One region of the Ensifer sp. LBL genome, then DNA from elsewhere that is predicted to be linked to it. Evidence: riboswitches for the same ligand, from Rfam matches in the RefSeq annotation. Region 1 holds a riboswitch; each other region holds the start of a gene.

Region 1 (3,336 bases):
TCTGCCGCCTGGTGCTTTGCGGATAGACCAGCCAATAGGCGCGGCCGTCGCGCACCACATGCTCGAACGGCCGAATCAGCCTGCCGGTCTTCAGTTCATCCATCAGGAAGGTCGAGACGGCAATCGCCATGCCGTGATCCGAAAGGATTGTGGCAACATCCATCGCCTGGACGTCGAAGATCAGCTCGGTACCGTTGCTAGCCGGCGGCTCGACGCCGGTTTCGATCATCCAGCGCCGCCACCAGTTGGCGTTGCCGAAACGCCGGATCCTCAGAACGTCGGCGGGCTCCTTGAGCTGATGTTTCTCCAGGAAGGACGGCGTGCAGACCGGCACGTAATCGAGCGGAAACAAGGGAAAGACATCGTTGCCCGGCCAATCGCCGGCACCGCTGCGCACCGCAAGATCGATGGCATCACGCTTGAAATCGATGAGTTCGGTCGACATGTGCACCCTGATACTGATGTTCGGATGGGCGGTCTGGAACGAGGCGAGCCGCTGGCCGAGCCAGCTCGAAACGACGGTCGGCAGCACCGAGATGTGCAGGTGATGTTCGGTCTTGTCGGCAATCTCCGAGAAGGCCGCCCCTAAAAGATCGATCGCTTCGGTTACCTTTGGCGCCAGCTGCCGTCCGGCGCCGGTCAGCCGCACCTCGCGCGGAAGGCGGACGAACAGCGGCGCGCCGATGCGATCCTCCAACAACCGGATCTGGTAGCTGACGGCCGCCTGCGTCATGCCGAGCTCTTCGGCGGCGCGGGTGAAACTCAGGTGCCTGGCAGCGGCCTCGAAGGCGCGCACTGCACTCATAGGGGGAATCTTGCTCATGACGCTGAGATAAGCATTCTTTATGCCAGCATGCGAGAAATCGCTTTGCGCGAAACGGCAAAAAACCTCACTTTTTTCGCGAACACACGCCTTGTAGAGAAGTGAGGATAGCAATGCTTAGCGCAGTGCGATCAATGATTTACCATGTCCTGAATTGGGCCGACAGGACCCTCAGTGCTCCGGTCGCCATCGACACGTTCAACGAGTTCCAGCTCCGGGATATCGGCCTGACGCGGGACCAGGAACATATCCGTGCGCGCGTCGGCGACACAGCGGATCCGTGGCACTGGCCGGAGGAGCCCGATCCCGTGCCGGTGCAACCCGCCGCCAAAGCAGTTTGTAGCGAAGGGCCGCGCATTGCCCGCGTCTCGCCCCGCGCCCTGGCTGGAGAAAATAAAGACATAAGCATTTCTTTATGCGATTGACGAGCAAGCGATTGCAGGGCATTGTCCCGGCATCGTGGTTCTGCGCCTCGCCATCCGGCGGGGCGGAGCTAAGAGGGAATTCGGTGCGGCGCTGACAAGCGCTAAGGCCGGAGCTGCCCCCGCAACTGTAGGCGGAGAGCGGCCGTTCGATGATGTCACTGAGGAAGACGCCTCGGGAAGACGGAACGGTCCGCGTTGACCCGCAAGCCAGGAGACCTGCCGCGATGAACAACGTCCACGGGCGGGGTGTCCGATGAGGCGCGTTGACGACGCGGGACCCTTCTCGCGTCGTGGATGCGTCGCATTCAAACCTTGCCCTTCAACCTTCGGGGTAAGGAAATGACCATCAAGACCGCCAATCTCGGCTTCCCGCGCATCGGCCGCCACCGCGAACTGAAATTCGCGCTTGAACGCTACTGGTCCGGCAAGATCAGCCGTGACGACCTTTTCGACGTCGGCCGCCGGCTTCGGGCCGAAAACTGGGCGGCGCAAAAGGCGCGCGGCATCGATATCCTCCCTTCGAACGATTTCTCGTTCTACGACCACGTGCTCGATACTGCCGTGCTCGTCGGTGCGGTCCCGGCCACCTATGGCTGGAAGGGCGGTCCCGTCGATCTCGACACTTACTTTGCCATGGCGCGCGGCTCGACCGGTTCGCCGTGCGCTTCCGGTTGCACGCATGCGGGTGACGGCGGCAACGCCGCACTCGAGATGACCAAGTGGTTCGATACCAACTACCATTACATGGTGCCCGAATTCGAAGCGGATCAACGCTTTGCGCTGACGCATAACCGGCCGCTCGAAGCCTTTCTCGAGGCCGAAGCTCTCGGCTATCGAACCCGCCCGGTCGTGCTTGGCCCGGTGACCTTCCTCAAGCTCGGCAAGGCGAAGGGCGGAGAATTCGATCCCCTGGACCTGATCGAGCGCCTGCTTCCCGTCTACGTCGAGCTGCTAACCGAACTTGCCAATGCCGGCGCCGACTGGGTTCAGATCGACGAGCCTAGTCTGGTGCTCGATCTCACCGACCGGGAAAGGCAGGCCCTGGACCTTGCCTATCATACGTTCCGGGCGAAGGTTCCCGGGCTCCGGATCATGCTTGCGAGCTATTTCGGCGCGATCGGCGACAATATGGTGAGCGCCCTGGCGCTGCCGATCGCGGGCCTGCATGTCGATCTCGTGCGCGCGCCGCAGCAGATCGAGGTCCTCATCCAGTCCGCTCCGGCTGACCGGGTGCTGTCGCTCGGCATCATGGACGGCCGCAACGTCTGGAGGACGGATCTTGCCGGCCTGTTCCGCCGCCTGCAGCCGCTGGTCTCTGCCCATGGCCGCGACCGGATCGAGCTTGCACCCTCGTGCTCGCTCCTGCATGTGCCCGTCGACCTCGACATGGAACGGGCGCTCGACCCGGAGCTTGCCTCGTGGCTCGCTTTCGCCGTGCAGAAGCTCGATGAATTAAGCCTTCTCGCCCGTGCCTTCGAGCCGGGGCTTGCCAGCCCGGAAAGGGTCTTTGCGGCCTCGAGCGAAGCGGCCAAGGCGCGTCTGACGTCGCTCAGGATTCATGATCCACTTGTTGCCGGGCGACTGAAGGCGCTGACGGCAGCCGACAGCGAGCGCCGGTCTCCTTTCCCGGCCCGTCGCGCGCTCCAGGCGGACGCGCTGCCGTTGCCGCTTTTCCCGACGACGACGATCGGCTCCTTCCCGCAGACGCCGGAGGTCCGGCAGGCCCGTTCCCTGCATGCCAAGGGCGAACTCAGCTATGTCGACTACACCGCCTATCTGCGCCGGGAAACCGAGCAGGCGGTGCGCTGGCAGGAAGAGATCGGCATCGACGTGCTGGTACACGGCGAGTTCGAACGCAACGACATGGTGCAGTATTTCGGCGAGCAGCTCTCGGGCTACGCCTTTACCCGAAGTGGCTGGGTACAGAGCTACGGTTCGCGCTACGTGCGCCCGCCGATCATCTTCGGCGACGTTTCCCGGCCGAACCCGATGACGGTCGAATGGGCGGCCTTTGCGCAGTCACTGACCGATCGACCGGTCAAGGGCATGCTGACGGGTCCGGTCACCATGCTGCAATGGTCCTTCGTG
Region 2 (3,336 bases), on a different contig from region 1:
CCGATTTGGGCCTGGCCGGCGTCGAGGATCAGCTTGAGCCTTTCACCGAGATCGGCCTCCACATGGGCCGCACTGGTCGGGCTGATCTTGCCCGAGGTATTGGCGCTGGGCGCAGCCAGCGGGCGTCCGAAGCGGGCAATCACCCGGCGCGAGAAGCCGTCCGGCATGCGGATGCCGAGCGTGTCGAGGCCGGCGGACGCCAGCGCATGAACCGTGCTGTCGGCGCGCTGCCGAAGGATCAGCGTCAGCGGGCCGGGCCAGAAGGCGTCGGCCAGCTGCCGGGAAACCGGATCGAAGTGCACATGGGCTTCGGCCATCGCCATGTCGGAGACATGCGAGATCAGCGGATTGAAGCGCGGGCGCCCCTTCATCTCGTAGATGCGGCTGATCGCATCAGGATTGGTGGCGTCGGCGGCAAGGCCGTAGACGGTCTCGGTCGGTATGGCGACCGGTTCGCCTTCGGCAAGAACGGCGCAGGCGCGCGCGATCGCGCGGTCCGGTTCCCTTTCCGTATCGATGATCTCAGCCATGCCGTTTCCTTTCCGACGCTTCCTTAACGGACGCACCGGAAAAACAGAACGATTTTCTTTGAAGCAACCGGTTCGGCTCAGAGGCTGCGGATGATGCGGCGCAACGCGTCGTCCTTGGCACCGAGCATCAGCACGTTTTTCAGCGCGACCTTGGGATCGTCGGTGCGAAACAGCAGACCGTTGTCACGAAAATTGCGGTTGATGACCATTTGGCCGGCTTCCGCGCCCGGTTCGATGGCGACGGCGAAATACATGCGCGAATAGCCGGGCTGGATGCCTTCGAAAAAATGCGTCTCATGGCCGAGGTCGCAGTAGAAGTTGGCGAAGTAGAAGGACCAGGTGATGTCCTTGGAGGGCGTGACCGGCGTGCGCGCCGCCGTCACGTGACAGTAGCCGAGATGCGGCCGGCCGACGAGCGTGCGGTGGAAGATCATCTTCGGGAACTGGATCGAGGTGTGAAAGCCGTTGATCCGCTTATGGGTCGTGTCGCCGGCGGTGTTGAGCTTCTTGCCCGTCCTGTCCGCAACTTCCTCATAGCTCAGGTAGCGCCGTTCGCTCGGCACCCATTGCCTGCGATTGATCCGGCCCGTGCGCAGGAATTCGGTATGAACCGCCGTCTTCGGCGGGATTGTCGGCGGCGCCTCGGCTGCCGCGTCGTAGTATCTCAACTTTGCCATGATCGTCAGCGCGCCATCTGCCTGCCTGCAGGACCTCTCTCGTCCGCCGGCTAGGCTAGCGGCTCATGGTTAATGAATGATTGCCTCCTGGCTGCATCATGAGCGTTCCCTATCTGACGGGATGTCGCAAACGGGCGAAGCTTTCCCGCGTCTGCGCCGCCCGCGCCGCAAAAGGCGGCAAATGCCCAAGACGTGGGCTATCTATATGTTTATAGTGTAAAAAATCTATGACAGGCACCGGTGATGGCGGTTTTTCCCGTGTCGTCATTCTGGAATTGGATGTCGCTATCCGGCAGCTGCCAGGGCGGTTTCCGCGATTACATATCCTTACTCAAGGTGCCGTCTTCGAAGAGAAGTCGGAGAATTGGGAAGCCGGTCAAATCCCGGCGCTGCCCCCGCAACGGTGGTGGAGCGAAAGCCTCGGCAAAGGCCACTGGACGGTTCGTCCGGGAAGGCGCCGGGCTGGTCCGAAAGGACGGCTCCTGAGCCCGGAAACCAGCCTTGACGGACATAACCGTAACAGGTTGCGGCGGGCAGCCGGATCGGAGCCTTAGACGCATGGGCGTGCGCCCGTGCGGGTTCCTGTCCTGCCTCTCCGAAACATGGCGCATGAGGACAGGACATGGACACCAGAAACGATATGCTGCGAAAGCTGAAGGGTCGACGCGACGGCTACAGCCTCGATCGGGCCTTCTACATCGATCCCGACTACTATCGGCAGGATCTGGAAAACATCTGGTACAAGGATTGGCTGTTCATCGGCCATGACTGCGAGATCCCGCGGGCCGGCAATTACTTCACCGTCCAGGTCGGCGACTTTCCCGTCGTCATCACCCGTGACCGCCAGGGCACGATCCGCGCCTTGCACAATTCCTGCCGCCACCGCGGCTCCCGCGTCTGCACGCAACAGAAGGGCTCGTCGGCAAAACTCGTCTGTCCCTATCACCAATGGACCTACGAGCTCGACGGTTCGCTGCTGTTCGCCCGACAGATGGGCGAGGATTTCGACAAGGCCGCCCACAGCCTGAAACCGATCCACTGCGAAACGGTCGGCGGCTACATCTTCATCAATCTTTCGGAGAACCCTGCGGACTTCGCGGCATTTCGCGAACTGGTCACGCCCTATCTCGCGCCGCACCGCCTCGGCGAAACCAAGGTCGCCTTCGAAAGCACGATCATCGAAAAGGGCAACTGGAAGCTCGTCTGGGAGAACAACCGCGAGTGCTACCATTGCGCCGCCAATCATCCAGAACTCTGCCGCACCTATCCGGAAGCCCCGACCGCGACCGGGGTGCAGGGCGCCAAGGATGATCCCGTGATCGCCGAACATTGGGCGAAATGCGAGGCCGAAGGCTTGCCGAGCGAATTCAGGATGTCGCCGACCGGCCAGTTCCGCGCCGCCCGCATGCCGCTTGTCGACAATGCCGAAAGCTACACCATGTCGGGCGCGCGCGCCGTCAGGCGGGCTTTGTCGGCCGATGTTTCCCAGAGCCAGATCGGCACGCTTCTGATGTTCCATTACCCGACCACCTGGAACCATGTGCTTGCCGACCACGCCATCACCTTCCGCGTACTGCCGCTCGGGCCTGAACTTACCCAGGTGACGACGAAGTGGCTGGTCAACAAGGATGCGGTCGAAGGCATCGATTACAATCTCGAAGAACTGACGCATGTCTGGACCGAGACCAACGATCAGGATCGCCAGATCGTCGAGGAGAATGCCTTCGGCATCCGCTCGCCGGCCTATGAGCCCGGTCCCTATTCGCCCGAGCACGAAGGCGGCGTGATGCAGTTCGTCGAGTGGTACTGCAAGTTCATGGAGCAGCGCCTTGCCGGCGACGCGGCTCCGCTTTCAAGGGTCGCCTGACATGCAGATGGCCTCCTCGTTTCACCATTTCGACGCGCTGCATGTCTGGATCGACCGGCAGCAGATGCTCGAATGCACATCGGCGGTGGTCGAGACCGCCGATGTCATGACCTTCACCTTCCGGGCGGAAAAGCCCGCCTGGTTCCGCTATCTGCCCGGGCAGTTCGTAACGCTCGAACTGCCGGTCGCCGACGAGCCGGTCATGCGCACCTACACGCTGTCGTCGACGCCGTCGCGGCCGCTTTCAATCGCGGTCACGGTG
Region 3 (3,336 bases), on a different contig from region 1:
CCGTCTCGTTCGGGCCGGCGGCCAGCGAATTCAGCGCGCCGGGCGACTTCTGGGCTGCGGGCAGCGCTGGCCTTGAGGCGGGGCTCGCCTATCAGGATTTCTTCGGGGTCGGCATGACCGACCGGATCCGCGCGGCGCATCTGATCGCCTTCTATAGCCGTCAGCTGAGCGTGGTCCTCGGCGCGTTCCATCTCGGCGCCGGGCTGCAGCCGGAGGTCGCCGGCATTCGTTTCGAGGATTGGGCGCGGCTTCACCGTGGTGCCGAAGTCACGGGCAAACGCTATCATTTTCGCTTCCAGCCGCCGGCGATGGGGCGCAAGGGTGGAGAGGAGGGCGTCAGCGCTTTTGAACAGGGCTTCGTCGCTCATCTGGCACCCGTCATTGCAGTCCTGAAGGCACGGACAGGCCTCTCGAGCGGGGCGCAGTGGCGGCTCGCGGCGGATGCCCTGGCCGGCGCGTTCCTCGAAATCGGCCGCGCGATCGGGGATGAGGCGCGCGGCATGGCCGAGGCGCTGGCGATCGTCAAGCGGCCCGGCTCGCGGCTCTATTCTGATGAGCTTTGCTATGAGCAGATTGCGGCTGTCGATCCGGCAAGTGGTGAACACATTTCACGCCAGTATCGGATCCGCTGCGGCTGCTGTCTCTATTTCAAGACGGAGGGCGGAAGCTTCTGCGACACCTGCGTCCTGCTGGAGCCGGAAGATCGCCGTGCGCGGCTGGCGGCGCATCTCATGCAAAACGGCGGGGCCTGAACCCCGCCGTCGCCTTGCTGACGATCCGTGATCGGCGACCACTATGCCTTGACGAAGCGCTCGTTGATGAAGCCGGAGACGACGCCGAGCACGATCCAGAAGGCGAGCGTAGTGGCGAGTGCGGCCACCGCAAACTCTGCGCCGAGCACGGCCGGAACGTTGCTGGTGATGTCGAGCGGCTGCGGCGCACCGTAGACATGGGGCGCTGCGATCAGCACGAGGCCCGCGACCTTGGAGACGATCTCCTCGCGCAGGACGACGAGATAAAGGCCGACGGCCGAAAGCGCGACCGTTGCCAGCCACCAGGTCTGGCGGTCACCCAGTTCGGCGGCCGGAAAGCCAGGCAGTTCCGGCGGCAGGCCGATCGCCGGCAGCATGTGCACGGCAAGCCAGCCGCAGGCGCCCCAGAGCGCGCCGTTCCTGAGCGTGATCGGATAGCCGATCACCAGGCTGACGCCGGCGAGCAGCAGGCCGAAGCCGGAACCGGTGACGAGGTTCGCGATCAGCGTGCCGGAGAAGCGGCTCATGCCGAACATGATGCCGCCTTCCTCGTGCTCGCCCTCATGGGCATAGGCGGGTGTGATCGGCGACAATGCGTCGAGCAAGGCGCTAAGCGGCGACACGGCCTTGAGCGACGAATGCTGGTCGTGGTTTTCCGCGGCAGGCTGTGCCGCACCCGGCTGGGCGGCGGGCTGTTCGGTGGGGGCCGGAGCCTCGCCTTCGAATTCCTCTGCATGCAGGATCAGCGGCGTGACGCGCAATTCCTGGGCGCCGGTCATGAAGACACCGGCAATCAATCCAGCCACGATCGCGGCCAGAAGCGTTCTGACAATCATCTTGAAATCCCTCGATAACGACAAAAGCCACGCGCTGCGGCGTGGTCCTTGAGCCTTCCCATTTTGCCTGTGCTGCGGATGGCGTTCGCACGCCGGAAAAACCGGGATGCACACAAGCCGACATCCGGCTCGGGCCGGATGTGTTCAGGTCCGCAGATTGTTCGATGCGGAACGTTGTTGACGTTCCGAGGCATCGGTCAGTGGCAGGGGAAGCCGTAGGAGTGGCGGGTGTCGTGCGCCGTGTCGTGCAGCACGGCCGAGTTGGCAAGGCCGGCGCCGAAGACGAGGAATGCGCCGATGAAGAGCGCGATGACGCCAGCGGTCAGACGATCGCTGAGGGAGAGCGGGGTGCTCGAAATGGTAGACGTAGCCATGACAACCTCCGTGATGGCATCGGGAAATTCCCGGTTGGGCCCTATGCCCGCATCGAGTGGCAGGTTTCCTGGCTCACGGCGTTGGGCTCGATGCCCTCGGTCTGCCTCGCCTTCCCAGTTCGGCCGCCCTCTCGCGGCCTTTCCAGTGGCTTCTTCCGGATCGCTCCGGAATGGCAGATCGACGTCGCTCTACAGTCGCGGGGTCGGCCGTGATTTGAATGCCCAGAGTGGGTCCATCCGTCACGTTCCCGTTTACTCCCGAAACGCGTTCGCGTCCCGGGAACCAATCGATCCCAGATGATTAGGATTCTGTCATGGAGTTGTCAATTGAGCCTGCGCCGCCGCGCGGTCCATCCGCGACAAAATCCTTGATGGTCATGCGCTTGTAGGCCTCGACGATCTGGTCGCCCTCGGCCCGATCGACCGAGACCGCAAGCCGCATGGTGCAGTCGCCGAGATGCATGATCAGGAAGGCGGCGCTGTCGATTTCCTCGCGCGGCGTCGCCGGCACAAGCCGGGCCCAGACATCGGCCAGCAGCTTTCCGCCGGCGCGGCTTTGCGCAAGGTCGATTTCGCGCAGCGCCTTGTCGGCCTGCATCGCCGACCAGATGTCGCGCATGACCGGCTCGGCGAGGAACATCTCGTAATAGATGTCAAACAAAAGCGAGAAGGCGTCGCGCAACTCGGCGATCGAGGTCACCTTGGCCAGTTCGGCCGCGATGCACTCGTTGCAGACCGCATTGTAGCGCTCGGCGAGCGTGCGCACGATTGCCGCCTTGTCGGGGAAGTACTGGTATAGCGAGCCGATCGAAATCCCAGCCTTTTCAGCGACTTCGCTCATGCGCATGGCGTCGCTGCCCTTTTCCTGGATGAGCGCCGTCGCGCAGGCAAGGATCTGCTCGACGCGCTCGCGACTGCGCTTCTGGCTCGGTGTCCGGCGCAGCGCAGGCTCGTCGTCGGCGGGAAGCGTGGCGGGGCTTGCATCTGAAATCATGAGTAATGCTCACATTTTGACTTGACTCCTAAAATACGAGGATTTATCACATTTGCAAATGTGAGAGATACTCATGTTTGTTGGTGGAACCTCAGGAGGAAACGATGTCTCAGAAAATCACATTGGTTTTGGGCGGTACCGGCAAGACGGGGCGGCGGGTGGCCGAGCGCCTTCGGGAGCGGGGCGTCGCGGTGCGCATCGGTGCCCGTTCGGCGTCGCCTTCCTTCGACTGGACGGAAGAGACGACCTGGGCGCCGGTCCTTGAAAACGTCGATCGCATCTATGTCTGCTTCCAGCCGGATCTGGCGGTGCCGGGCTCCGTCGAGGTGATCGCCAAGTTCTCGAGCCTTGCCGTCAGCGCCGGCGTCAAGCGGCTGGTG
Region 4 (3,336 bases), on a different contig from region 1:
ACTATAGCGGCACGCTCAGAACCATGTGCGTGCGCACCTGTGACGGTGCCTTCTTCCCGATCTCTTCGGATGCGACGCCGGCCGATTTCCCACGCGACGAACAGGCCTGCCGGGCCCGCTGCCCAGGGGCTGAGACGGAGCTCTATTTCCACGACCTCAACACGGAAGAGAGCGACAAGATGGTCTCGGCCGTGACCGGCCGTCCCTATACCGAAATGCCCAACGCCTTTGCCTATCGCACCCGCGCCGTCAGCAAGCCCGGCCAGTGCGGCTGCCAGATACCGCAGACCGCCGCAACCACGCCGAAGACGACAGGTACGAAGACCGGCGACGACCAGTCGTCGATCATCGTCATCGAGACGAAGAAGCCGGAAGCGGCGGGCGAGACTGTCAAGGTGCCGGCCGAAGAGCGGCCCTATGATCCGTCGAAGAACAAGGTGCGCGTCGTCGGCCCCACCTACCTGCCGCAGGAAGAAACTGCGATCGACCTCAAGCACCCGAAGGGACCGGCCTATCAGCCGGTCCAGAATTGATCGGACGAAGCCTTACGCCTTCTCCTTGCTGCATCCCCATCCTTCTTCGAAAACCAGGTCCTCGAGCGGAAGGCGCTGGCGCCAGCCCTTCACGGCGAGTTCCGGCTGCTGATAGAGGCGGTCGACATAGCCGAGGCAGAGCCAGGCGACGATCTCGATATCGTCGGGGATGCCGAGGATCGCCTTGATCTCGGCCTCGTGGAAGATGCTGACCCAGCCGACACCCACCCCTTCGGCGCGCGCTGCAAGCCAGAGGTTCTGCACGGCGCAGACGGTGGAATAGACGTCCATCTGCGGATTGTGGGTACGCCCGAGCACGACAGTGCCGCCGCGCGTGCGGTCGCAGGTGACGCAGATGCTGAGCGGCGCCTTGCGAATGCCTTCGAGCTTCAACGCGCGATACTTTCCCTGCTGTTCCGCCTCGAACATCAGCGCGGCCTCGTCATTGGCGCGGCGAAACGCCTGCCAAACCCGCTCGCGCGTTTCTTCCGCCCGCACCAGCACGAAGTTCCAGGGCTGCATGAAGCCCACGGACGGGGCGCTGTGTGCCGCGGCCAGCAGGCGCCTGATCAGATCATCGGGCAATGGCTCGGGCAGGAATTCATCGCGCACGTCGCGACGTGTCTCGATGGCACGGTAGACGGCCTCCCGCTCTTGCAGCGAAAAGGCACCGGCAGCCGCAAGGCCGCCCTTCGGTTCAGTCAGCATCGTTCGATCCCCAACAATGCGAAAACCTCCCGCCGTCCACGCGGGGTTCGGTCTATCTCGCCAGGCCGGTCTTCTGACTTCGGTTCAACCGATCGCCCCACCTTCCCAGATCGATTGAAGATCCAGTGGCAGAACCTTGAATCAATTCAAGGCCATCTTAGACGCGATCGTCCCCGTCACAGCGTTGGGCACGTTCCGGAATTTCGACCGGATTCCCGATTCTCCCGCTTTCGCGGGCACCTGACGACGGCACTAAGTGCACAGCCGTTTGACAAAGACAAGCGGCGCCGTCCCGGTCGGGAACTGGTGCGCCGCTTTCCACCTGCTTCTTGCTGCCTCGCCTCAGAGCGGAGCGACCGGATGCGGCGAACCGTCATAGGCGCCCCAGATCGACTGGTCGAAGCAGATGACCGATCCGGTCATCAGTCCGGATTCGGCCGACGACAGGTAGGCGCAGGCACGCGCCACCTCGGCCGGATCGACGAGCCGGCCGAAAGGCTGGCTAGCCGCCGCCTTTTCGAGCCAATCGGCAGCCGCGCCGTGAAACTCGCGCTGTATGCGGTCTTCGCCTTCGGAAGCCATCCAGCCGATATTCAGCCCGTTGACGCGGATGCGGTTGCGCAGCAGCGCATAGGCCGTGTTCTTGGTCAGCGTTTCGAGCGCGCCTTTCGACGAGCAATAGGCGGCGATGAACGGCTGGCCGGCCATCGCCGACATCGAGCCGATGTTGACGATCGTGCCTTCGGTCTTCTCGCGCCGCATGACTTTCACCGCTTCCTGCATCAGGAAGAACGGTGCGCGCACGTTGATCGCGAACATGCGGTCGAAGAGTTCGGGCGTGGTATCGAGGATGGTGCCGCGGTCGGTGATGGCCGCAGCGTTGACCAGCGCATCGACCCGGCCGAATTCGGCGTCGCAAGCGGCGACCACCTTGCGGGCGTCGTCCACTTTCTCCAGATCGGCTTCGACATAGACGACTTTCGCGCCATGTGCCTTGCCGATCTGCTCGGCCTTCGCCCATCCCTTGGCGGCGTTGCGCCCGCAAATGACGATACCCTTGGCGCCACGCTCAGCGAAAAGGCCAGCAATCGTCGCGCCCAGCCCCTGCGTACCACCGGTGACGATGGCGATCTTGCCCTGCAATTGTCCACTCATCGAATTCCTCCCTCGGAAATGATCGTTTGAAACGGCTGCGGCTCCCGGGTGAAACACGCCGGGAGCCTGTCAAATGGTAGCTCGCGCGTCAGCTCAGCTTGCGTTTCGCCTGCGCCTCAAGCACCGCAAGAAACTCCTCCTCGCCCGTTCCCGCAGTGAGCGCCTCGCGCATCAATTGCGCCTGCGTCTCCGGCGCCAGCCCGCCGATTGGCGGGTCTCGGTCAAGATTGGTCGGGAACGAGTAGCCTTCGGCACAGGAGGCGATGGCATTGGCCGCTTCCGCCCGCGACAGCTTGCCGTTCGCCAGCAAGGCCCGCAAGGCCGGATAGAGCGCCGCGCTCATCGTCAGTCGATCGACGGTTTCCATGGCGCGCCCGAAGGCCGAGGACACCTGCAGCAGGTTGGCGACGCGGCGGATATCTTGGGAGCGGTTGGTGCCGGCAGCATGAAAGAGCGCCGGATTGAAGAAGACGACGTCACCCTTTTCAAGCGGGAGCTGCACGTGATGTGCGTCGAAATAGGCGCGGAATTCCGGCCGGTTGAGCGCCAGATAGCCCGGCACATAGGTCTGGCTATAGGGCAGGAATAGCGTCGGTCCGCTTTCGAGCGGCATGTCGCAATGGGCAACCGCGCCCTGCAGCGTCAGCACCGGCGAAAGCTTGTGGACATGCGCCGGATACTGCTCGATCACGGCCGCCGTCTGGAAGCCGAGGTGATAGTCTCGGTGCGCCGATTGCGCCGCCCCGCCCGGGTTGACCCGGTTGACCTGCGCCGTCATCTGGTAGTTCGGCCCGAGCCAGGCCTCGCTGACGAGCGCGATGACGGCATTGCCGTAATAGGCGGCGAAATTCTCCGGTGCGTTCAGGCAGTGCTTTTCCAGCGAGTTCCAGATGCGGTCGTTGGCGCCGGGCTTGGCGAAGTGATCGCCGCCACCGCTGTT

Evidence for each region. A riboswitch is a leader RNA that binds a small molecule or an ion and turns the genes downstream of it on or off. The one in region 1 is predicted to bind cobalamin.
Region 2: another riboswitch for cobalamin. It lies ahead of OKW20_RS02780 (aromatic ring-hydroxylating oxygenase subunit alpha); the one in region 1 lies ahead of metE (5-methyltetrahydropteroyltriglutamate--homocysteine S-methyltransferase).
Region 3: another riboswitch for cobalamin. It lies ahead of OKW20_RS17720 (CbtB domain-containing protein); the one in region 1 lies ahead of metE (5-methyltetrahydropteroyltriglutamate--homocysteine S-methyltransferase).
Region 4: another riboswitch for cobalamin. It lies ahead of bluB (5,6-dimethylbenzimidazole synthase); the one in region 1 lies ahead of metE (5-methyltetrahydropteroyltriglutamate--homocysteine S-methyltransferase).

What each region holds. Positions count from the first base shown of each region.
Region 1 covers NZ_JBNDJY010000002.1:289,607-292,942, forward strand. The annotation lists gene OKW20_RS08590 (LysR substrate-binding domain-containing protein) at 1-805, opposite strand, end outside; gene OKW20_RS08595 (hypothetical protein) at 958-1,248, shown strand; cobalamin riboswitch at 1,267-1,486, shown strand; gene metE (5-methyltetrahydropteroyltriglutamate--homocysteine S-methyltransferase) at 1,588-3,336, shown strand, end outside.
Region 2 covers NZ_JBNDJY010000001.1:564,212-567,547, reverse strand. The annotation lists gene OKW20_RS02790 (L-threonylcarbamoyladenylate synthase) at 1-530, opposite strand, end outside; gene OKW20_RS02785 (DUF6656 family protein) at 608-1,207, opposite strand; cobalamin riboswitch at 1,525-1,725, shown strand; gene OKW20_RS02780 (aromatic ring-hydroxylating oxygenase subunit alpha) at 1,830-3,074, shown strand; gene OKW20_RS02775 (2Fe-2S iron-sulfur cluster-binding protein) at 3,076-3,336, shown strand, end outside.
Region 3 covers NZ_JBNDJY010000004.1:377,004-380,339, forward strand. The annotation lists gene OKW20_RS17710 (ferric iron reductase) at 1-752, shown strand, start outside; gene OKW20_RS17715 (CbtA family protein) at 794-1,588, opposite strand; gene OKW20_RS17720 (CbtB domain-containing protein) at 1,786-1,962, opposite strand; cobalamin riboswitch at 2,004-2,265, opposite strand; gene OKW20_RS17725 (TetR/AcrR family transcriptional regulator) at 2,264-2,956, opposite strand; gene OKW20_RS17730 (NAD(P)H-binding protein) at 3,061-3,336, shown strand, end outside.
Region 4 covers NZ_JBNDJY010000003.1:331,987-335,322, reverse strand. The annotation lists gene OKW20_RS13285 (DUF2865 domain-containing protein) at 1-533, shown strand, start outside; gene bluB (5,6-dimethylbenzimidazole synthase) at 546-1,241, opposite strand; cobalamin riboswitch at 1,288-1,500, opposite strand; gene OKW20_RS13275 (SDR family oxidoreductase) at 1,584-2,396, opposite strand; gene OKW20_RS13270 (phytanoyl-CoA dioxygenase family protein) at 2,485-3,336, opposite strand, start outside.